3 regions of the Aphanothece sacrum FPU1 genome follow, and region 1 is predicted to be linked to each of the others. Evidence: predicted binding sites of a transcription regulator. Region 1 holds the regulator's gene; each other region holds the start of a gene.
What was found. The regulator NtcA, encoded in region 1, controls nitrogen genes in cyanobacteria. The targets are predictions, from matches to a motif close to TTTGTANCNNNNGNTACAAA.
Positions count from the first base shown of each region.

Region 2: AsFPU1_RS20635 (ammonium transporter) is a predicted target of NtcA. The motif match lies at 5,120-5,139, and genes of this name have one in related genera.
Region 3: AsFPU1_RS01230 (ferredoxin--nitrite reductase) is a predicted target of NtcA. The motif match lies at 3,044-3,063, and genes of this name have one in related genera.

Region 1 is NZ_BDQK01000013.1:443,006-451,144, reverse strand. It holds gene AsFPU1_RS12730 (DUF1828 domain-containing protein) at 1-361, shown strand, start outside; tRNA gene AsFPU1_RS12725 (tRNA-Ala) at 769-841, shown strand; gene AsFPU1_RS12720 (pre-16S rRNA-processing nuclease YqgF) at 846-1,244, opposite strand; gene AsFPU1_RS12715 (DUF3084 family protein) at 1,266-2,735, opposite strand; gene ntcA (global nitrogen regulator NtcA) at 2,762-3,439, opposite strand; gene fabI (enoyl-ACP reductase FabI) at 3,671-4,447, shown strand; gene AsFPU1_RS12700 (PDDEXK family nuclease) at 4,670-4,981, shown strand; gene AsFPU1_RS22660 (hypothetical protein) at 5,134-5,310, shown strand; gene AsFPU1_RS12695 (calcium-binding protein) at 5,487-7,367, shown strand; gene AsFPU1_RS12690 (DUF6334 family protein) at 7,426-7,860, shown strand; gene rsmG (16S rRNA (guanine(527)-N(7))-methyltransferase RsmG) at 7,870-8,139, shown strand, end outside.
Region 2 is NZ_BDQK01000017.1:163,171-171,309, forward strand. It holds gene AsFPU1_RS20610 (7-carboxy-7-deazaguanine synthase QueE) at 1-1, opposite strand, end outside; gene AsFPU1_RS20615 (CAP domain-containing protein) at 76-1,110, shown strand; gene AsFPU1_RS20620 (ribonuclease D) at 1,145-1,780, shown strand; gene AsFPU1_RS20625 (NifU family protein) at 1,849-2,088, shown strand; gene AsFPU1_RS20630 (4-hydroxy-3-methylbut-2-enyl diphosphate reductase) at 2,166-3,374, opposite strand; gene AsFPU1_RS20635 (ammonium transporter) at 3,454-4,983, opposite strand; gene ribD (bifunctional diaminohydroxyphosphoribosylaminopyrimidine deaminase/5-amino-6-(5-phosphoribosylamino)uracil reductase RibD) at 5,158-6,240, shown strand; gene AsFPU1_RS22815 (hypothetical protein) at 6,648-6,821, opposite strand; gene AsFPU1_RS20645 (class I SAM-dependent methyltransferase) at 6,951-8,081, opposite strand; gene AsFPU1_RS20650 (DUF1640 domain-containing protein) at 8,100-8,139, opposite strand, start outside.
Region 3 is NZ_BDQK01000001.1:287,184-295,322, forward strand. It holds gene AsFPU1_RS01220 (molybdopterin oxidoreductase family protein) at 1-1,217, opposite strand, end outside; partial or broken gene AsFPU1_RS01225 (Uma2 family endonuclease) at 1,297-1,383, shown strand; gene AsFPU1_RS01230 (ferredoxin--nitrite reductase) at 1,440-2,984, opposite strand; gene tig (trigger factor) at 3,235-4,644, shown strand; gene clpP (ATP-dependent Clp endopeptidase proteolytic subunit ClpP) at 4,861-5,550, shown strand; gene clpX (ATP-dependent protease ATP-binding subunit ClpX) at 5,562-6,899, shown strand; gene AsFPU1_RS01250 (alpha/beta fold hydrolase) at 6,916-7,749, shown strand; gene AsFPU1_RS01255 (hypothetical protein) at 7,851-8,114, opposite strand.

The sequences.
Region 1 (8,139 bases):
GTTAATTCAACAAAATTTTTCTAAAGAAAGATACACTTTTGATTGGTTTGATCAAGAACGTGACTCAGAGGGAGTTTATGAAGTTGATTGTCGCATAAATAATTTAGAAAGACCACTATATATTTATGCGATTTCTAATGATAATCAAGTTAAGGATACAACTATTTCATTATTTCAATTTGAAAAGTGGAGTCATCAATTTCAACCTGTTACTATTTTTGAAGATGAAAAATTACTTAGTAAAAAAGGCTTAAAAAAGCTTGCAAAAGTTTGTGATCAGCAATTTCCTAGCTTAGTTAATCATGAACAAGAAATTATTCATTACTTAAAGGAAAATGAAAAGCTCAAAAATGGTAGATGAATATAAAATATAAAAAAACACGAACAATATGATATTCGACAAAAAGACTCACCCATTGGTATTGAAACAATTTTATATGAATAAATTATATTTATATCAGGATCAAACAGTTGATGCTATTTTTGCAAGAGCTAATCAAAATTGCAAAGAATAATGATATAATTCGACTTCCTTTCGATAATCTTTCATCATCTTGGGATAAAATGTATAATAAGTTACAATACTTAAGATGGTGGGTTACGACGCGCCTTAAAAGTTATGGGTTTTTCATCAAAATCATAGCCGCGTCTAACCCACCCTACGAATTATAAGCTTTACTTATCACCACAGGTACGGGAGAGCCATCTTTTAGGCTAAGGGCTTGACAAATCCTAAATAAGTAAGGCATAATAATAAATGCGCATAACGGGGATATAACTCAGTTGGTAGAGTGTCACAATGGCATTGTGAAAGTCAGCGGTTCGAGTCCGCTTATCTCCATAAGTTATCTGAGTTGTTTTAGATATCGCTCAATTAATAATATAGCCACAATGTCATCAACAGGACGGGGGGGAACCCTCATACCTGGTGGAACCAGACGAGCGAATCCCTTGGGAGGATACATTTCCCAATAGCGATCGCGGGCTTCTAGTGTACTATTACGCTCATCTATCATAATAACACAAATCCCGGAAGATAACTCAGCGTCTAACTGTTTTTTCCACTGTTTAGATGTAGTCTGGTTTCCCATCACCAAAAGTTCAATCTTAAACTGTTGACAAAGATCATTAATAGTCGTCATTGCTACCTCAGAATTAATAACTTGATGATAAAGTAATTGGTTATTTTTATTGATAACAGCAATACCACATTTATCTCGTCCTGGGTCAAATCCTAATAACATAAATCACCTATAAATAATAATTTAAGTTCCAAAAATAATTTCTCCATTCTTAATACCAATTAAGCGAACTTTTAAGGGGCCAATGGTATAAGTATCATCAAGAGAAATGACTCTAATTTCATCTAAACCATTTTCTGCTTTACTAATTTGTTCAATAAAATTTAGCATAGTTTTCAATCGTCCATCCCCCACTTGAATATTACCAACAACTCCAGCACTACGGGAGCGAAACTGAGTAGCAGCAAGGAGAATATCAAGTCTTTTTTGAATATTTTCTTCCGTTAAATCCAATGATTCCATAGAGACAGTCGCAATAGTTTCATCAGCGTTAAAAATCTTTTGATTAGGGACAACATCTGCAAAAACTCGAACTTCTTTTTCTCCTTTTACATAATTCCCTGCCGAAATTATTCTGACCACATATTCTTTACCATCTTTGAGTTGTTCATTTAACTGATCAACTTGAGATTTAGTAATTTTAACCACCCGATCATTAGGATCAACTTTTTCAGTTCCTACTGATTCAATTGCTGTGCGATTAGCCTGTCTAAGTAGTTCATCAATAGCTTGAATAGCGGCATTAGGATCAACAATGCGAACTCCTCCTATAGATAACACTTGACCTTTAACAAGGGCAATTTGTCGCTCTCGTAAGTCTTGATAATTCTGATAGTATTGTTCTAAAATATCTACTTGTCGTTGCAAATAAATCAATTCTCTTTCGGATTTTTTTAATTGAGATTCTCTATTTTTTACCGCTAAATCTTTTAGGTTAATTGCTTGGTCAAGTTGAACAATTTGCACATCTCTATTATCAATTTCTGTTTGTAATTTACTTTGTTGTTGTTGTAAATTTTGCAAGCGACTTTCAAGCTGTTTCAAACGGCTTTGTCGTTCTTGTAAAACACGATTTTGAGCAGAAATTTTTGTCTTACCTCTTTTAACTTCTGTATCCCGATTACGAATTTCTGATTGTAGTTGGCTAATTTGTTGATCAAGTTGAGTTTTATTGCGAACCAGTTCTTCTCTTTCTTTGAGTAATGTTTGAATATCCTCTCGTAGTTTTTTCCCTTGACTAACAACCGTTTTCAGTTGTTGTTGAGCTTTGGTAAAATTCTGATTAATAGATTCTAATTGTTTTTGAACTGTTTTTTGTTCCGTCTTAGCCGTATATAACTGTTTCTCAATATCTTGTTTATCATTAGCAACCCTTTCTAAATCTCCCTTAGCTGTTCGTAATTGTTTTTGAATTTCATCAAGTTGAAATAACCCTTCTCGTAACGATTTACTCAAGGTAAAAAGAATAATTAGGGTAGAAGCAGAAATTAGGGTTCCCGTCATCACTGTCACTAAAATTGCAGTTTGCTTAGGACGCAAGTTGCCGATACGCATTCTAGCTTTACCGACTTTAGTTCCTAAGCGATCGCCTAATGCTGCAATTAAGCCACCCAAGATTAAAATTGCTGCAATTAAAATATAAGCACTGGTCATGGGTGATTAGTGGTGAACACAGAATATTAAGTAAACTGTTGACTAAGAGCGACAGGGTTATGAACTGTAATCTTTTTCTTATGAATAGAAATCATTTCTTGTTCACGCAAATCCCCCAATAAACGGGTCACGGTCACACGGGTAGAACCAATTGCTTCAGCGATCGCCTGATGAGACAATTTTAAATCAATACGGATACCATCAGTGGTGGGTACGCCAAAATCTCGACATAAAATTAAGAGAAAACTGACCAAACGGGAACCCATATCACGATGGGCCAGGGTTTCAATCATCATTTCTGTTTGTAGAATGCGAGATGATAACCCCTGAAGCATTAAAATTGACAAATCGGGATTATTTTTTAAGGCCAGTTCCACTTGCTCAATAGGAGCAGAAAGTAATTCTACTGGGGTAAAAGCCACCGCATGATAAAAGCGATCAGAACGTTGGCCAGTAATCAGGGATAAAACACCAAATACACTATTTTCCCTCAATAAAGCCACCGTTATTTCTTCTCCTGCTTCATAAACACGAGAAAGCTTGACCGCACCTTTAAGTAAAAAATAGACTCTCTCGGCCGGATCACCCGGAAAAAAGATTGTCTTACCCCGTTCAAACGCTTCGACAACAGGAGGATACGGGCCGCCTCCAATTCGACGAAAGACGGCTGCTAGGGGTTTATCTTGTGGCAGAGATAGTTCCATTAGACTTCACTTAAAGTTAACAGGAGAATGAACCATTGTAACAGCATGAATAACTTAATCGTCAACTATAGACACATCACTTTAGCGTATCTTCAGAGGTTTGTGCTACGTTTTGCTTGACAATGTTTCTATGAGGATAACAAGTACCCTGTTCTGTCAATGATTATAACCATCCATATTTAGAACGGGGTAACTTAATTGACTCAAAATTGTACAATTGCTGAATAAACTATGTTAGATTTAACGGGAAAAAACGCTCTAGTAACAGGAATTGCTAATAATCGCTCGATTGCTTGGGGAATTGCCCAACAACTTCATAAAGCGGGTGCAAACCTCGGTGTTACCTATTTACCGGATGAAAAGGGCCGTTTTGAGAAAAAAGTCCGAGAAGTTGTAGAACCTCTGAATCCTTCTATTTTCGTGCCTTGTAATGTACAAGATGAGGCCCAGATGGAAGAAACATTTAAAGTAGTAGAGGAAACTTGGGGTAAACTCGATATTCTCATCCATTGTCTAGCTTTTGCGGATAAGGAAGGCTTAAGCGGTGATTTTTCGGGAATTTCCAGAGAATCGTTTACTCAGTCCTTAGAAATTAGTACTTTTTCTTTAGGAAATATGGCTAAGTATGCTAAACCTTTAATGAGTGAAGGAGGCAGTATTGTTACTCTTACTTATGTGGGGGGAGTGAAGGTAATTCCTAATTATAATTTAATGGGAGTTGCTAAGGCCGGATTAGAAATGACAGTACGTTATTTAGCGGCTGAATTAGGCCCCCAAAATATTCGAGTTAATGCTATTTCTGCTGGGCCAATTCGCACTTTAGCGGCTTCGGCAGTGGGGGGTATTCTTGATATGATTCATCATGTAGAAGCGGTTGCCCCATTAAGGCGTACAGTGACTCAATTAGAAGTAGGAAATACTGCTACATTTTTATCTAGTGACCTCGCTAGTGGCATCACCGGACAAGTGATTTATGTGGATGCGGGTTACGAAATTATGGGTATGTAAAAATTAAGAATGAGGGTTTATATTTTATGCCCTCATTCTGCTTATTGCTAACTTAGAGCTTCTGTTAAGAACGTGGTGCTAAGCTGTCACGAATCTAAATTGGTAGTTGAGACGGCAAGGGAGCAGGGAGAAAGAGCTTGAGCTTTTGTACTAAAATTCTCTATAACCATTTTAAATGCGTCTTAGCTTAGACTGAAGGCATTAATTGGGCTAAATTGACCTATGACCATTGGGATTCCCTCCGGGACGGCAACGCCGAACGGCCAACAAATACAACAGAAACCGCTTAACTTTGATGAGTTTCTCGCCTGTTATGGTGGTGATAACCGCTATGAACTGATTGATGGAGAAGTATTCGACTTGGAACCAACTGGCCAAAATGAGGAAGTTGCCGCTTTCATTACTACAAAGATCTGTGTCGAGATCGACGGAATAGGTTTACCTTGGTTTGTGCTTCAGAGGGGACTATTGTGCCCTTCTAATACTGATATGACAGCATTTAGACCTGATGTTGCCGTTGTTGATCGAAACTAACTTACTAAAGAACTGCTTTGGTCTGACCAGTCGATCCTAACTCTGGGTAGTTCAATTAAATTTGTCGCGGAAGTTGTGAGTAGCAACTGGCAAAATGATTATGCGCGAAAGGTTGAAGACCCGTATTATTTCTGCAAGAAAAGCGACGAAATATGAAGAACGAACCTACTTCGAGCAACTCTCAAACTGATTGGCAACGATTGGATGCGATGAGTGATGAAGATATTGATTTATCAGATTGTCCAGAGATTACGCCGGAAATGTTTGCTAAGCCTACGAATTATAAGCTTTACTTATCACCACAGGTACGGGAGAGCCAAAATCAATAACAATGTATTGACACATTTATTATTCATTTGCTATACTACATAGTAAGAAACCGCAGATAAGTTGAAATAAAATTTAGGACTTTTCTGTTCCCTATACTTTTTTAAGCCCAAAATTACATCCTAAACAACATTTTTCTGGCGATTACAACAAAACTTGTAAGGGAAAAGAAAAAACCATGCCTAATAATACAGTAAACATTCCTATCCCCTTTTCTACGATCATTATTGGCACTAATGATGGTGAAATTCTAATAGGAACATCAGAACATGATGTTATTGATGGTCGAGGCGGAAATGATAATATTTCGGGACTCATCGGCAACGACGCTATCTCTGGTGATAAAGGAAATGACACCATTGATGGAGGTGAAGGTAACGATCTAATCTTTGGTCATGACGGCTATGATAGTGTCTCTGGTGGCAGTGGACAAGATGTCTTAATAGGAGTTAACCCCACATCAGGATTTGGCACTTTTGAACAAGATATCTTAACAGGAGGAGCGGATCAAGATCTATTTGTTTTAGGGGACAAAAATCATGTTTATTACAATGATAATGATGCCACCACGCCAGGAAGTGGAGACTATGCTTTAATTACTGATTTTACCCCTGGTCAAGATGTTATTGAACTCAATGGGTCAGCCGAACTTTATAGCTTAGATTTCTACACTACAAGTGATGGCACAATTAAAGCAGACATTGTTTATGATTCAGGAGTTGCTGCCAGAGGAGAATTAATTGGTATTTTGGAGAATGTTTCCCCAACTTTACAATTGACAGATTCTTCCTTTATTTATCAACAAAATGATTATGAAAGTCTCTACAATCAGATTTTTACCCCTTTGATAGATTTGCCACCAGGAAACTATAACAATGTAACAGGAGTTATCATAACAACGTTCCCGCCTTTTCCTGTTTATCCGTTTCCTATTCCTGGCCCAGTTATTAATACTCCTCCTAATATCATTAACGGAACCCGAAGAAATGATATTTTAGTTGGTACGGATGGCAGAGATATCATTTACGGTTTCCAAGGGAATGATGATCTTTCGGGCCTCGGTGGTAATGATTCAATTTTTGGCGGACAAGGACATGACACCATCTCTGGTGGAGATGGAGATGATAGTCTAGAAGGAGGTTTAGGTAATGATGTCATTACTGGTGACGCAGGAAATGACTTTATCTCAGGAGATCAGGGTAATGATGACCTCAGTGGTGGTTTAGGCAATGACACCATTTCAGGTGGAGACGGAAGCGACACCCTCTCTGGTGATGAAGGCAATGATGATATTTCAGGTGGAAATGGCAATGATCAGTTGAGTGGTGGTTTAGGTAATGACACCATTTTAGGAGAACAAGGACACGACACCATTTCAGGAGGAGACGGAGACGACAACCTTGACGGTGGTAGTGGTAGTGATGTCATTACTGGTGACGCAGGAAATGATGTTATCTCTGGACAACAAGGAAATGATGTTCTTAGTGGTGGTTTAGGCAATGACACCCTTTTTGGTGGCCAGGGGCAAGATAGCATCGCTGGTGGAGACGGAAACGACAATATTGAAGGTGGTAATGGCCATGATGTCCTTAGTGGAGGTTTAGGCCAAGACACTATTTCTGGTGGCCAGGGACGGGACAAGCTTTTTGGTGACGCAGGAAGTGACCTGCTTTCTGGTGGAGACGGGAATGATACTTTAATTGGGGCTAATATTAGCTTAGGTGGTGCTTTTGAACAAGATACTTTAACAGGAGGTTCTGGTGGCGATCGCTTTATCTTAGGAGATGCCAATAAAGTCTATTATGATGATGGTGATCCGGTTTCTCTGGGTGAATTTGATTATGCTTTGATTACTGATTTCCAAGCTGATCAAGATGTTATTCAATTACATGGCCCCATTGAGTATTATAAGCTTGATTTTTATACAACTTCACAAGGATCAATTAATGCTGCTGTGTTGTACGATCCAGGAGTAACAGCCCGTCGAGAACTCATTGGTATTATTCAGGATGTTTCTGCCAATCTCAACTTAACTGATAGTTCCTTTGTTGTTGTTTAGATAATAAGACTGACAAAGAAGCGTTTCACTGGTACAATGCTTGTGAAACTTTTTTTTTGTGAGAAATTTGATAAACAATAAATTTCCCATTGGACAAACCTTAACCGGAGTCACAGTTATTGAAGACAAAGACTTTGGTGGAAATGAACTCTGTCTAGAACAAGTGAAATTACTTTTTCTAGAACAAACAATTATTCTCTTACCAATATCTGATACAGATGAAATAAAAATCATCAAAGAGAATAAAGTTGATAAGTACATAACAAATAGTCCTTCTTGGTGTGAATCTTTTATCAACAAAAAATTAATGACCGTCTGGGTATGTGATAACGATCAAGGATATCAAGATCAAGTTATTTTTGCTTTTGGTTATCTACGACCTAGTCTTGCTTTTGTTTCTGAAGGTTCAGTGATTAAAGTATTTAACTATGAGCCAATTTACCGTGTTTTGTCTGACACAAAATTACAGTATAATCAAGTTCTTATCAGTTAAATAAAATCAATGTCTACGGTCATGAACGATGAAACCTTACCAGAATTTAATGAAATTTGGCAGCAAACATTAGGATGGCAACCTCATCAACAACAACAAGAACAATACCAAAGATTATATCAAGAAATTCTAGCAGCTAATCGCCAAATTAATCTCACTCGAATTACTGATCCTAATGAGTTTTGGGAAAAACATCTTTGGGATTCTTTAGCAGGTGTTATCGGCATAGATTTAGTTAATCCTAACAATTTATTACAAGTTATTGACATTGGAACCGGA
Region 2 (8,139 bases), on a different contig from region 1:
TTGCAAGTAACGTTAAACTATAACCATTATTAATCATATCAAGAATCTTAGTAGTTCTGCCTTTTCCCTATTCCTATGAGTTATCGTGTATCAAGAGTATTAATGATTATTCCTTTGCTAATCCCTGCAATTGTAGGATGTCAGTCCTTGGAAAATTTACCCATTTTGGAAAATAGTTCTCAGACACAAACACCTCAAAATACTGAATCATCTACTTTAGTTGATCCTAGCTTTCTTACTGCGATCGAGGAAGTAACTTATCGGGAGATTAATAAATATCGTTTGTCTCGTAATCTTTCTCCCCTTCAGCTTAACCCCCAAATCAGTCAACAAGCAAGAATTCATAGTGAACGAATGGCGGCCGGAATAATTCCGGTAGGTCATGATAAATTAGAAGAAAGACTGAAAATTATTAGTCTTAGTTTGCCTTTGGAAAAAGGCGTTGAAAATTTAATTGTTCATAAAAATGGAGATGACCCGGTTAAAGAAACCCTAAAACAATGGTTAAAAAATGCACAAAATCGTCAAAATATTGAAGGCAATTATGACGAAACCGGAATTGGAGTTGCTCAAAATCGAACAGGTCAGTATTATTTTACACAAATTTTTATTAAAATAATTCCTTCTCCTCTTGAGAATGAACCAGAAATTAATACATTCCTTGAACCTTTAAAAAATAGGGATATTCTCTTAGAAAAAGCTGGTCAAGATGGTGGGTTATTAATTGCTTTAGAGGAAGAAATTAATCGACGAGTTAATCAATATCGTCTCTCTAAAAATTTACCTCCGTTACAAATGAATGCCCAAATGAGTTATGTTGCTAGACAATATAGTCAAAAGATGGCTAATAAAACAGCAACCTTTAGTCATGATGGGTTTGAAGGACGGGCCAAAACTATAGGTGCAAAGATTCCTTATCAAACATTTGCTGAAAATTTAGCTTATATTAAAGGATATCCTGATTTGGCATCCGTCGCTGTTAAAGGTTGGATCAATAGTCCTGGCCATCGTAAAAATATGGAAGGTAATTTTAATTTAACCGGGGTGGGTATTGCTAAAAATTCTGAAGGCGAATATTATTTTACTCAGTTGTTTTTATTACAGCGTTAAGCTTATTATAATAGTGTAAACTTTACTGAAAATCATGACTAATTTAGATAATTTTCAAGTTTGTGATCAAGATCTTTCTGCTGAAACATTATCTCGTTATTTAACTGCTGAAGCTATGGCTGTAGATACAGAAACAATGGGATTAGTTCCTCAACGAGATCGGTTATGTTTAGTTCAATTATGCGATCCAAGTGGATTTGTAACTGCTATTCGCATTGCCCCCGGACAAACTCAAGCCCCTAATTTAAAGCAATTAATGGAAGCTAAAAATATTGTCAAAATTTTTCATTATGCACGGTTTGATGTAGCTCAATTTCGTTATAATTTTGAGATTGAAACTAATCCTATCTTTTGTACAAAAATTGCCAGTAAAATCGCTCGAACTTATACAGGTTCTCACGGATTAAAATCCTTAGTTCAAGAATTAGAAGGTATTGAATTAGACAAAAGTTCCCAAAGTTCTGATTGGGGAAATGCCAATAATTTATCCCCTGCACAATTAAGTTATGCAGCTAATGATGTCAGATATTTGGTTAAGATGCGAGAAAAATTAATGACCATGTTACAACGAGAAGATCGCTGGGAATTAACTCAAAAATGTTTTGACTGTATTCCTGTTTTTGTTTCTTTAGATTTAATGTATTATAAAGATATCTTTGAACATAATTAATGTTTAGTTGAGCGGTTTGCGCTAAGATAAAAAGAACAATCAAGAAATCATCAGTAAGAGAGGTTATTATGGCAACTATGACATTGAATCCCGATAATGTCGAAACAGTCTTAGACGAAATGCGCCCTTATTTGATGGCCGATGGTGGTAATGTTGAATTAGTAGAAATAGACGGCCCCATCGTTAAACTCCGTCTCCAAGGTGCTTGTGGTTCTTGTCCTAGTTCCACCATGACCCTTAAAATGGGCATTGAAAGACGTTTACGAGAAATGATCCCTGAAATTTCTGAAGTAGAACAAGCTTTCTAAGAAAGTGATCAGTCAACATTTGATAAATACAAAATTGTTAGTTGTTGACTGATCACATCTTAAAAATTAAGAGTAAATTAAACAGTAACAGCAATTTGTTTTGCCGCAAAAATGCGTTCAATGACTGCCTCAACCACTTTATCAGGAGTGGATGCACCAGAGGTAATACCAACAACAATGGGGCCATCAGGAAGCCAATTTTCTTGAATTTCTAAGTCTTTATTTAACGGTTTATGGTCAATACGATTATCTAACATAATACGAGTTTCACTATCAATATGATAAGAAGGAATTCCTTTGTCAACAGTAATCTCTTGTAAATGAGTTGTATTAGAAGAATTAAATCCCCCAATAACTACCATTAAATCTAATTTTTCTTCCACTAATTTTAACATTGCATCTTGACGTTCTTGAGTGGCATCACAGATAGTATTAAAGCTCATAAAATGGTCATTTAAAGCTGTCGGACCGTATTTTTTCAGGATAGTTCCCTCAAAAAGTTTAGCAATTTGTTCTGTTTCACTTTTGAGCATAGTGGTTTGATTCGCAATACCAAGACATTGTAAATCTAGATCTGGATCAAATCCTTGAGAATGAGAATTTTTAAACTTAGTTAAAAATTCTTCTTTATTGCCTCCATTTAGGATATAATCACAGACATAATGAGCTTGTTCTAAATTAAGAACTACCAAATAAATTCCGGCAAAAGAACTGGTAGCAACGGTTTCTTCGTGAGCATATTTACCGTGAATAATAGAGGTATGATTACGTTTTTTGTGCTTTTCTACCGAGTTCCAAACTTTAGAAACCCAGGGACAAGTGGTGTCTACAATTGTGCAACCTTTATCATTTAAAAGCTGCATTTCTGTTACACTTGCTCCAAAGGCTGGCAAAATTACCACATCACCTTTTTCAACCACGGAAAAATTTTTATGACCATTTACTAATTCAATAAAACCCACATTCATTTCTTCTAAGCGTTGATTAACCGAAGGATTATGAATAATTTCATTAGTAATCCAAATCCGTTCTTGAGGGAAATGTTGACGAGTTTCATAAGCCATTGCTACTGCCCTTTCTACTCCCCAACAAAAACCAAAAGCTTCTGCTAAACGAATAGTTACATTTCCTTGTTGCCATTGATAATTATTTTGACGAATTTTTTGGATCAGAGAACTTTGATACTCTGTATTCATTACCGTCATTACTTCATCTTCATGACCAAATCCTTTACGATGGTAATGTTCGGATTGTTGTAGAGAACGTTTAAAGGCTTTCGTATCCATTATCAATGATTAATTATGGGTTATTAATCATTGATTATAGAGGAAAAGGTAGGGTGGGCAATGCCCACCTCACATAAATTTAGACACCTGATTTTGCGCGAACATCTACATCGTTGATCCCTTTGTCACTACCCCCAGAAAAGCTATCTTGTTCCTTGACGAAACCATGATAAGCTTCCATGCCATGTTCGCCAATATCTAACCCCTTGATTTCTTCTTCTCGGCTAACACGAATACCTAAAGTAGCTTTGAGAACCATCCATGCAACCACACTAAAGACAACGGTAAAAGCGGCAATCGCAATAATACCAATGACTTGATTAATTAGTTGACCCATACCATAGCCATAAAATAGGCCGGTTTTTAGACTAAATAAGCCAACCGCTAAAGTTCCCCAAATACCGTTAACTAGGTGAACAGAAAGCGCACCCACCGGATCATCAATTTTGAGAACACTGTCAAAGAAACTGACGGCATATACTACCAGAACCCCGGCGATCGCACCGATAATTACAGCACCCCAATAGGATACCTCATTACAACCGGCCGTAATAGCGACTAAACCCGCTAAAATTCCGTTAATGACCATAGATAAGTCAGGTTTACCGTCTTTTTTCCAAGAAACCACAGTAGCGATAATTCCGCCCGTTGCACCTGCTAAATTAGTAGTAACGGCAATGTAAGGAACACTACTATCTGCAGCTAACTGGGAACCGGGGTTAAAGCCAAACCAACCTATCCAGAGAATGAGACAGCCTAAAGTAGCAATACTCATATTATGACCTGGAATGGCTTGAGAACGACCATCAACGTATTTACCCATTCTGGGGCCAAGAATAGCTGCCCCGACTAAAGCCGCCCAACCTCCAACAGAATGAACCACAGTCGAACCAGCAAAGTCTTTGAACCCTAGAGTTGTTAACCAACCGCTACCCCATACCCAATGACCTGTAATGGGATAGGCAATACCGACTAAAAGAAGACTAAATACTAAAAAATCAACGAATTTAATTCTTTCAGCAACTGCACCAGATACAATAGTTGCGGCAGTTCCGGCAAATGCTACCTGAAATAAGAAAAACACAGAGATGGGCAGTCCGATGGGAAAGGGTTTAAGGTTATAAGTAGCCGGATCTTGACTAGCCAAAAACCAACCCCCACTGCCGATAATAGGGTGATCTCCCCCAAACATCAAAGAAAAGCCCATCACCCAATAAGCAATGGTAGCTAAGGCAAAGACAATCAGGTTTTTGGTGAGAATATTAACCGCATTTTTTTGACGACAGAAACCAGTTTCTAGCATGGCGAAACCAGCATTCATAAAAATGACTAAAATCGCGGCAATTAATACCCAAATAGTATTTAAAGTTCCCTGAAGTTGAATAATGGCTTCAGGAGTAACTTCTGTGATTTCGAGGATCTTAATTTCTGTATTCTGGGCCAGAACAGCTTGATGCCAAACAATGGTAATAATTGTTGTTAAGGGAATACAAGCTATCCAGTAGCCAGAAAAGCTTTTAGCAATTGTTCTAAAGGGTTGCCAGTAAGGTTGTTCCCAAAACAAAGAGGAAGTTTCGGGAACCTCTTTTTTCGTTCTTGTTGATATCATTTTTTTAGACATAACCTTTTGTATGGTCTTAATATATGAACTTTACAAATAATAATTAGATTTCGTCAAGTTCATTTGATGTGTGACGCTAAAATATTATTTTTGAGTCATATTTCTATCGATAGAGTTTGGTTTTTTTGTATATGTTACTACAAGTATGAGGTTAATGGGGGGATGAATCACGACAACTTTGACCAACAGATGATGCAACGATGTCTAACATTGGCCCGTCAAGCTTTGGGACGAACTTCTCCTAATCCTTTGGTGGGGTCTGTTATCGTTAAGAATGGGGCCATTATTGGGGAAGGTTTTCACCCGAAAGCGGGAGAACCTCATGCAGAAATTTTTGCTCTTCGACAAGCTGGAGAAAATGCCACAGGAGCGACTGTATACGTCAATCTAGAGCCTTGTAATCATTATGGACGAACGCCACCCTGTACGGAAGCTTTACTGGCTGCTAAAGTGGCTAAAGTGGTGGTAGGGATGATTGATCCGAATCCTTTGGTATCGGGTCAAGGTATGGAAAAATTGCGACAAAATGGGGTTGAGGTCATTGTCGGGGTGGAAGAAGCGGCCTGTTGTCAGTTAAATGAAGGTTTTATTCATCGTATCGTCCATAAACAGCCTTTTGGTATTCTTAAGTATGCCATGACTCTTGATGGGAAAATTGCCACGACAACGGGTCATAGTGCATGGGTGACGGGGCCGGCCTCTCGTCAGGTAGTGCATGAGTTGCGGGCCGCTTGTGATGCGGTCATTGTTGGGGGTAATACGGTTCGACGGGATAATCCTCATTTAACCACTCATCAGGTATCTGGCCCTAACCCGTTACGGGTGGTGATGACTCGTAACCTGCATTTACCGTCTGAGGCCCATCTTTGGGATACAGAGGGGGCCCCTACGGTAGTTTTTACGGAATGGGGCAAAAATATACCATTACAGGAAAAATTACGGAATAAAGGGGTAGAAGTGATTGAGTTAACCCCTTTGACTCCTGCTGAGGTGATGCAGGTTCTTTATGAACGGGAACTCTCTACGGTTTTATGGGAATGTGGCGGAACTTTAGGCGCACAAGCGATCGCTCAAGGGTGCATCCAGAAAATTTTAGCATTTATTGCTCCTAAAATTATTGGGGGTGTTTTGTCTCCTTCTCCTATGGGAGATTTAGGATTAGAAAAAATGACGGATGCTTTATTATTAAAAAATATTAGTTTACGTCATATTGATGAGGATATTTTAATTGAAGGATATTTATAAATTATGAATTATAAATTATAAATTATAAAGTTGTTGAAAAAACTATTAATTCTCCATCCTGTAGGGACATGGCAATCATAACCTTGTCACCCAAATCAGAATTTAAAAGATGCCATGTCCATAGGGTTGATATCTAGCAACCTAAATTAAATGGGCATGGCAAAATTAATGTAATGGTAGGATTTTATCAGTTACTAATGCCATGCCCCTACAGCATTTTGACCTGGATATATCTATCTTAAATGCTGTTTTTTTCTTTGACTTTTTTACCCTATAGTTTGGGGTTATAGGCGCAAGGCTTTTCCATTATCTATATAATATCATGTCAAGTCAAGTTTGACAAGGGTTTTTTTGCATAAATTTTCCCGTTATGTAGGGGTCAACGGCCGTTGAACCCTACGATATGTTTAGCGGTATTCTTCTATGACAAACCCTTTAATCAGCGATCGCCCTTTCGACAATAGTAGATAAATATCTAGTGCTAGGGTTTTGACCCCAAAGATGACCGACAAAACAGGACAAAAATATCTAGTGCTAGGGTTTTGTACATCAATTTTTCCCCCTGTAGGGATGGCAATCATAACCTTGTCACCCAAACCAGAATTTAAAAGAGGCCATGTCCATATGGTTGATATCTAGCAACCTAAATTAAATGGGCATGGCAAAATTAATCTGATGGTAGGACTATATAATTTATTAATGTCATGCCCCTACAGAGTTTTTTGCCGAGAAATCGCATTACTAAACTCAATACATATGTTTAAATCAGCATTAGTTTTAATTGCTTCTGCATTAATATGAGTTGGTGCAGCACGATATCCTTGATCATTTAAAGATTGAATAAGTTGCGATCGCTTGGGAACATCTAATTTACCTCGCTTACCAATTTCCCCTAAAGTATAAAAATAAGGAGGAAAATCTAACTCATTTTCCATCACTGACAATAACTCTACTCTCTTTAACCATCTCCATTCTTTAGCTAAAGTTTTCATCTCTCCTAAATAGTCTCGATCATGTAAATTTCCTAACCACATTGGCCCCGATATTACATAAGGATTAATATTTTTTTCTTGAACACACTGAACTTTACCTAATTGATGCCAAGAAATTCTTTTATAATGACCACATTCATGACAATAACCAATAAATCCATAATTATCTAACGTCAAATTAGACTTATTTAATAACTGTAACATGACTCGATAAGTTTGACCTGTAAATAGGGAAAAAATTGGTTTAATTCCTAACTCCATTGTCGCCGCTTGTTGTAACACACTCCCAATTAATAACCGTAAAACTTGTTCTTGACAAGCAGGGTGTGATCTGGCATAAGATCCATATACTTGTAAACTTTTTTCTGGTAAATGTCCTGTTCCTGTTCGTCCATCTGTGCTGGTTAAATAAACTAATCCGCCTATTTTTGTTGCCCATAACATAGTGCTTAAATAAGGGGAAGGAGAACCGAAACCATCCACATCTACTAAATCATAATAATCTTTATTGTTATAACATTCAAAAAAGATATGATTAGCATTTTTATAACTTATTTTAACTTTATTTAAAAATAAAATATCTTGTAAATTGTCTTCTAAAATAGGTTTAATATCAAGATTACTATCATTAACTAAAATCTCATCTGCCCCACTTTCTAAATAATAACGTAAAGCACGAATACCACAACCCGTCATAGCATCTAAAACCCGTAATTGTCCATGTTTATGTTTATAAATTGTGGCAGCTAAAACCCCTAAATCTCTAGTGACTTTACTCTGAGGACGATAGAAAGCATTTCCAACTCTAAATGTAGCTTTTTCTTCTATGATTAAATTATGATTATTCATCGTTTATTTAGTTAATATTTAAGGATTTCCCACAAATCCCAATAATTTAGCTGCACCT
Region 3 (8,139 bases), on a different contig from region 1:
TCTGAGGTTTCTAACCCTTCGATCATTTCCCAAGCAGTACGACCCCGTTGAGGTTGAATACTACCAGGAGGAAGATCCCAAAATTGTTCAATTTCGGCCCGATGTTGGGGATTATTGACGACACGATAACCAGGTAAAATATGAGAAAGGCCTCCAGCTTCTCGTCCCCCCATAGCATTAGGTTGACCTGTCAGAGAAAAGGGCCCGGCCCCCGGTTTACCGATATCACCTGTCATCAGATGAAGATTAATCAGGGTGCGGACTTTGGCAGTTCCTTCCGAAGACTGATTAATTCCCATAGACCATAAAGAGAGAACGTTCTGTGCTTCACCCCAATATCTAGCCGCTTGTTCTAAATGATCAATACGAATACCACATTTACGGGAGACTAATTCCGGGGGATAATGACAAATGACCTCAGCATAGTCCGAAAACCCTTTTGTACATTCATCGATAAAAAACATATTTGTATAGCCCCAAAGCATCAATAAATGAGCTATACCGTTGAATAAATCAATGTCTGTGCCAGGATTAATGGCTAGATGTAAATCTGCTGCTTCGGCGGTTTGAGTGCGACGAGGATCAACCACAATCATTTTAACCTGACGATTTTTTTTGTGGTGTTGACGTAAACGGTTAAAGACAATGGGATGACATTCTGCAGTATTGGTTCCTACTAAAAAAGCACAGTCGGTTAACTCTAAATCTTCATAACAACAGGGGGGGCCGTCACTGCCGAAACTTTGAATATAACCAGAAACGGCGGAAGACATACACAAACGGGAATTTGCATCAAAATTATTGGTTCCCAGATGGCCTTTAAACAATTTTTGAGCAATATAATAATCTTCTGTCTGAAATTGACCCGAACCGTACATACATAAAGCATCTGCTCCTTGGTTTTTGTGTACTATTTGAATACGGTTAACAATAGTTTCTAAGGCTTGATCCCAACTTACACGACGAAATTCATCATCTAAAGATTTCCGCATCATGGGATATTTTAGACGATCTTTTTCTAAAGATTCTGTCACCGTTGCCCCTTTGACACAGACTTTGCCCATACTAGACGGGTGAGTGCGATCGCCTCTAATTTGCCAGACGGGGTTTCCTTGACTATCTCGATGTACCGCTTTACCAGGTTGGGCCGGGGGTAAAGCTTCTAAACCACAACCAACGCCACAGTAAGGACAAACCGTTTTTGCTGAGTCAGTCATATTTGAGAATAAGGGTTAGGGGTTAGGGGTTTATGGTCTAAAATTAAGACTAGGGTGATTTCTGGGGCAGAATTTAGCCATGACAACAGTAATCTTAAACTTAGATACAGTAAACCTCAGTGATGAACAATTTTACCAACTGTGTCAAGTTAACCAAGATTGGCAGCAAACCTTATTGAATTCGTTACAAAAGTTAAGAATTCATAATTCATAATTCATAATTTATTTCGCTGTTGCCCCAAAATTCTCGATTAAAATCTTGGACAAAATAGGGATTAAATCTTCACAAGCAATGCCTTTTTGTACACAAGTTCCTAAATGTGCATCTTTGCCAACTTTACCCCCCATATACAGGTCAACTCCTTCGACAGTTTTGCCATCTTTGCGGACTTTGGTTCCCATTAAGCCAATATCAGCCACTTGAGGTTGTCCACAAGAATTAGGACATCCTGTCCAATGAATTCGTACTGTGCGGGGAAGATTTAATAGTTCATCTAAAGCCTTCCCTAACTTAACAGCCCTATTTTTCGTTTCTATCAGGGCAAAGCCACAAAATTGCGCCCCAGTACAGGAAACTAAGGCCCTTTGTAAGGGTTTAGGGTTAATGCTGAATTTTTGTAGTAAGGGTTCAGCTAGAAATAGTTCTAGATTTTCCGTGGAAATATGTGGAATAATGACATTTTGTTCAACCGTTAGGCGAATTTCACCATTTCCATAAACTTCGGCTAATCTCGCTAAATCTAACATATCTTGAGCATATAATCGCCCCACAGGAATATGTAAGCCCACATAATTCATTCCTGGCTGTTTTTGCGGAAAAACTCCAATATGATCCCGTTTATCCCAGTCAATTGCGTCTTCTTGAGCAGCCATAGCCAAAGGATGGCTTAATTGGGCTTCGACTTCGGCCCGGAATTTATTAATGCCCCATTCATCAATTAACCACATCAGACGGGCTTTTTGACGGTTAGCTCTTAAACCATGATCTCGATATACAGTAAGAATGGCGTAGCATAAACTGATCACTTTGTCAATACTTAGATTAATCCAAGCATTTAAGGGAATAGCCGCTTCACAGCGTTTAGCGGAGAAAAAGCCACCAACTAACACATTAAACCCTAATTCACCGTCTTTATAAGCAGGAACAAAGGCAATATCATTAATTTCTGCATGGACTGAGTTATCCCGTCCCCCTTCAATGGCAATATTAAATTTACGGGGTAAATTAGTAAAATTATAATTACCTTCACCCTTGTTAGTAACAATGTCTTGAACTTTGCGTACTAATTCACGGGTATCAATTAATTCGTCTTGATCTAACCCTGCAACGGGTGAACCCGTAATGTTGCGTACACTATCCATTCCCGACTGAACAGAAGTCAGATCAACAGCTTTCAGACGACGGAAAATGTCTGGGATGTCTTCGAGACGAATGCCCCTTAATTGTAGGTTTTGTCGCGTGGAGATGTCGGCATTGCCATCATCTCCATACCGTTGTACAATTTGTCCTAAGACTTCCATTTGATCGCTGGTTAAGATGCCATTGGGAATGCGTAGGCGTAACATGAATTTTCCTGGTGTGACAGGACGATAAAATACCCCTACCCACTTGAGTCGATATTCTAAATCGGTTTTGTCCATTGCTTCCCAACCAATCCGGGCAAAATACTCTAGCTCATCTCTAATGGCTAGTCCGTCTTTTTCGGCTTTAAACTTCTCAAATTTGTTTAAAGAATTTGTTGTCTCAGGTTTAGTGCTTTGTACCATAGTTGGTACTCCTATTGCTGTTGTGTTGCCCTCATTCAACCACTTTATTCTTGCTCCATTTTGTAACATTAGTCACTAATTGTTCTTTGTTATGAATAAAACGCATCGAAATCATTCATTTTTAACATAAAGATGAGATTGTAGTCAAATCAAAAGAGTCCCAGGATTTAACCCTGGGTAAAATGAGATTGGGATTGCTTTTTGCTGAGAATTATGGCATGATACAAAATTGTCCGAAATCGTAACATCTATGAAAGTCACCCAGGAAAAACTCCCCGATAGTCAAATTGGCTTAAAAATCGAAATCCCGGCTGAAACCTTAAAAAAAGCCTATGAAAAAACGGTCAATAATTTAGCCCGTACCGCCAATATTCCTGGGTTTCGGAAAGGAAAAGTACCGCGTCAAATTCTGCTGCAACGGTTAGGAAAGCAATATATTAAGGCAGCAACCCTAGAAGAATTGATTCAAGAAACTGTCAAAAATGTTATCAAAGAAGAATCTTTAGAAGTATTAGGCAATAACTATCTACTACGTTCTAGTTTTGAGGAATTAATTGGTAAATTTAACACGGAAGAACCCCTCACCTTTTTAGCTGCTGTTGATGTACCCCCCACAGTCGAACTGGGAGATTATCATACTTTAAGTATCAAAGCGGAAGAAACCGTCTATAATCCGCAAAAATTAGAAGATTGGCTCAAAGAACGTCAGGAAAAACAAGCAACTCTCGTTCCCGTTGAAGATCGTCCCTTACAAATGGGAGATGTAGCTATTGTTGACTATGAGGGACGTTTTGCACCCGCAGAAGGGGAAGAACTCAGCAGTGAACCCATTCCTGGAGTTCATGGGAAAGATTTTCGGGTTGATCTCGAAGAAGGTCGTTTTATCGCAGGAATGGTAGAGGGGATGGTGGGAATGAACCCCGAAGAAATTAAGGATATTTCTTTAGTTTTTCCTGACGAATATCCTCAAGAAGATTTAGCTGGACAACCCGTCGTTTTTAGAATTACTCTCAAAGAAATTAAAGAAAAAGAGTTACCTGAACTTGATGACGATTTCGCTGAAGAAGTTAGCAAATATGAAACTATTGCTGAGTTACGGGAGTCTTTAGAAAAAGAGTTTCAAGAAGAAGCGGCAAACGCTACCAAAAAAAGCACCCAAGATGCAATTATTGCTCAATTAATGGAACTCTGTACGGCCGATATTCCTGATACGATGATACAAGACCAAATTACCCAAGTGCTTACCCAAACTGCGATGCAGATGGAACAAATGGGAATTGATCTACGTCAATTGTTTACTCAAGAAAATCTGCCAAAATTGAGAGAAAATGCTCGTCCTGAAGCTTTCGCCAGACTTAAACAAACCTTAGTTATTAAAGAAATTGCTAAGGTTGAAAATATTAAGATAGGGGAGTCTGCCATTCAAGAGAGAAGTCAGACGGTTATTGAGCAATTATCGGGACAACAGGTTGATGCAGATAAATTACGTCAACTGGTATACGACGACTTGTTAGCAGAGGCTACTCTAGATTGGCTTCAAGACAAAGCCACCGTAGAATTGGTTCCCGAAGGTACTTTAAAAGCGGCTGAAACAGAGGAAACTGAAGAAACCGAAGAAACACAAACAATAGATGTTAGTGCTTCTGACTCAGAAGAATAAAAGGATAGGGGCGAATAGCCATTGACCCCTACCATAGCCGATGGGGAAAGCTAATAAAGTAAAGTAAGACGGCTCATCAAATTAGCCGTCTGTTTGTGTTAGGATGAAACGAGTTGAGATCTTAATTAACCCCTAATACCTATAGTTTCGTAGGTGTAAACGGGAAATCTCAACGAATTCTTAATCTTTAAAATTTTTGACCTGACTTAACGGGCTATGATTCAATCTCAATCCTTAGATTATGCCATGCACAACCAACGTTCCTCAGAGATATACTCCATGAGTCAAAACGTTGTACCGATGGTAGTCGAACAGTCTGGAGTGGGAGAACGGGCCTTTGATATTTATTCTCGTTTACTACGGGAGCGCATTATCTTTCTAGGAACCCCTGTAGATGATCAGGTGGCTGACTCCATTGTCGCCCAATTACTGTTCCTCGATGCGGAAGACCCGGATAAAGATATTCAAATTTATATCAATTCTCCTGGGGGTTCAGTTTATGCTGGACTCGCTATTTATGATACCATGCAACAAATTCGCCCTAATGTGGTTACCATTTGTTTTGGATTAGCTGCTAGTATGGGAGCATTCCTGTTATCAGGAGGAACCCAAGGAAAGCGCATGGCTCTGCCTAGTTCTCGTATTATGATTCACCAACCTTTGGGGGGCGCACAAGGACAGGCAGTGGAAATTGCAATTCAAGCCAAAGAAATCCTTTATATCAAGCGGCGATTGAATGAAATGCTCGCTGAGCATACCAAACAACCTTTTGATATGATAGCTGCCGATACGGAGCGAGACTTTTTTATGTCAGCTCACGAGGCCAAAGATTACGGTCTGATCGATAGAGTAATTGTTCGGCAAGAGTTACCTGACCCCACTGTTCCTGTCACCTCACTCACCTAAATCACAAGCTTATGTCTAAATATGACTCCCATCTAAAATGTTCATTTTGCGGCAAATCCCAGGAGCAGGTGCGTAAGCTCATCGCTGGCCCGGGAGTCTACATTTGTGATGAATGTGTTGAATTATGTAACGAGATTTTGGATGAAGAATTGATTGATGATCCCACTCGTCGCCCCATGACGGCAGCAAGTCCTGATGAGTCGGGAACTAAACGTCGTAACCGTCCCGATCGTCTGCCCTTTGATCTAATTCCTAAACCTAGAGATATCAAAAAAAGTCTCGATGAGTACGTTATTGGACAAGAGGAGTCAAAAAAAGTTCTCTCTGTGGCAGTATACAATCATTATAAGCGTTTGAGTTTAACTAACTCTAAAAAGGGCGGCCATGGGGAAGATGGCATTGAACTTCATAAGTCCAATATTCTTTTGATGGGGCCAACAGGATCAGGGAAAACCTTACTTGCTCAAACTTTAGCCCGTATTTTAGAGGTTCCGTTTGCGGTAGCAGATGCTACTACCCTCACAGAAGCGGGTTATGTGGGGGAAGATGTGGAAAATATCCTACTGCGACTGCTACAAGTGGCAGATTTAGACGTAGAAGAAGCTCAACGGGGTATCATTTATATCGATGAAATTGATAAAATTGCCCGTAAGAGTGAAAATCCTTCCATTACTCGTGATGTGTCGGGTGAAGGGGTTCAACAAGCTTTACTGAAGATGTTGGAGGGGACGATCGCTAATGTTCCACCTCAAGGGGGACGCAAACACCCTTATCAAGATTGTATTCAAATTGATACTAGCAATATTCTCTTTATCTGTGGTGGGGCCTTTGTTGGCTTAGATAAGGTGATTGAACAACGACTTGGTAAGAAGTCTATGGGGTTTGTTCGTCCAGGGGAAACTCCATCTAAGGAAAAACGGGCAGCAGAGTTAGTGCAGAAGGTTGAACCGGATGATTTGGTAAAATTTGGCATGATTCCCGAATTTGTGGGACGTATTCCGGTGATGACGGCTTTAAATCCCTTAGATGAAGATACTTTGATCGCTATTTTAACTAAGCCTCGTAATGCTTTGGTTAAGCAGTATCAAAAATTGCTCAAGATGGATAATGTTCAACTAGAGTTTAATAAGGATGCTATACAAGCGATCGCTCAAGAAGCTTACCGACGCAAAACAGGGGCTAGGGCTTTACGGGGCATTGTGGAAGAATTAATGTTAGATATAATGTATGAGTTACCATCTCGTAAGGATCTGCAACGGTGCATGATTACGAAGGAAATGGTGGAACGACGGTCTACGTCTGAGATTCTCGTACATCCTTCTTCTATTCCTACACCAGAATCAGCTTAATTTGACGAAATTATCCATGAATAAGATTAATATTCGCGGTGTCGATCACTATTATGAGTGGATACGTCAACCGGGGGACACGGGGTTAAAACCTGTTATGGTGTTTGTTCATGGTTGGGCTGGTTCGGCACGCTATTGGCAAAGTACGGCCCAAGCTTTGTGCGATCGTTATGATTGTTTATTGTACGATATGCGAGGTTTTGGCCGGTCTAAATTGCCGGAAATTTCCCTAAATTTAAGTTACGAATTAGAGGAGTACGCGGAAGATTTAAGGGTATTATTAGATAGTTTAGGTATTGATAAAGTTTATCTGCATAGTCACTCTATGGGTGCTTCTGTGGGGGCTTTATTTATGACAATGTACCCGAAAAAGGTGGAACGGGCTATCTTAACTTGTAATGGCATTTTTGAGTATGATGAGAGGGCGTTTAATGCCTTTCATCAGTTTGGTGGTTATGTGGTTAAGTTTCGTTATAATTGGTTTTTAAAGGTTCCTTTGGCTGATCGTTTATTTATGGCCAGATTTTTATATCGTCCCATTAAAAAAGAGGAAAGATTGGCTTTTTTAGAGGATTTTATATTAGCAGATTATGAAGCAGCTTTAGGCACAATTTATACGTCTGTGAGTAAGAAAGCGGTGGAAATTATGCCGCAAAAGTTTGCAGAAATTACTGTTCCTACTTTGTTAATTTCTGGGGAGAAAGATCAGATTATTCCGGCAAAAATGGGACGGATGGCGGCAAGTTTAAATGATAAAATTGAGTATGTAGAGATGGCGAAAACGTCTCATTTTCCCATGTTGGAAGATCAGGAAATGTATTTAAAAACTGTGAGAGAGTTTGTAAATTAAGTAAAGATGAGTTGTTGTTCGTTCATGACTTTAATTCTCCTTGTACTAATGTTGTGGTGTTCGGAGCAATTTAGCGACTTGCTTAGGTTCCACCGAGGGGATTACTTTTTATCCCGAATGCCTTCGATCAGGGTTTCTAGTCTGGTTAATCTTTGTTCTAGGCGGTTTTCGCTGTCTTTTATTTCATTTCTGATGTTTGCGACTTCAACGTTGATATTTCCTTTAATTTCTAATAATTCTGAGTTTAAGGGGATTAATTCTACTTTGATGACGAGTCTTATCATCCAGAACAATCCTCCAAAAAGGACTCCTAATGCGATTATTGTTGATGCGATCGTGGGGACGTAGGGGATGAGGTCTGACATTGTTGTCTTTAAACCTGCATAGTTG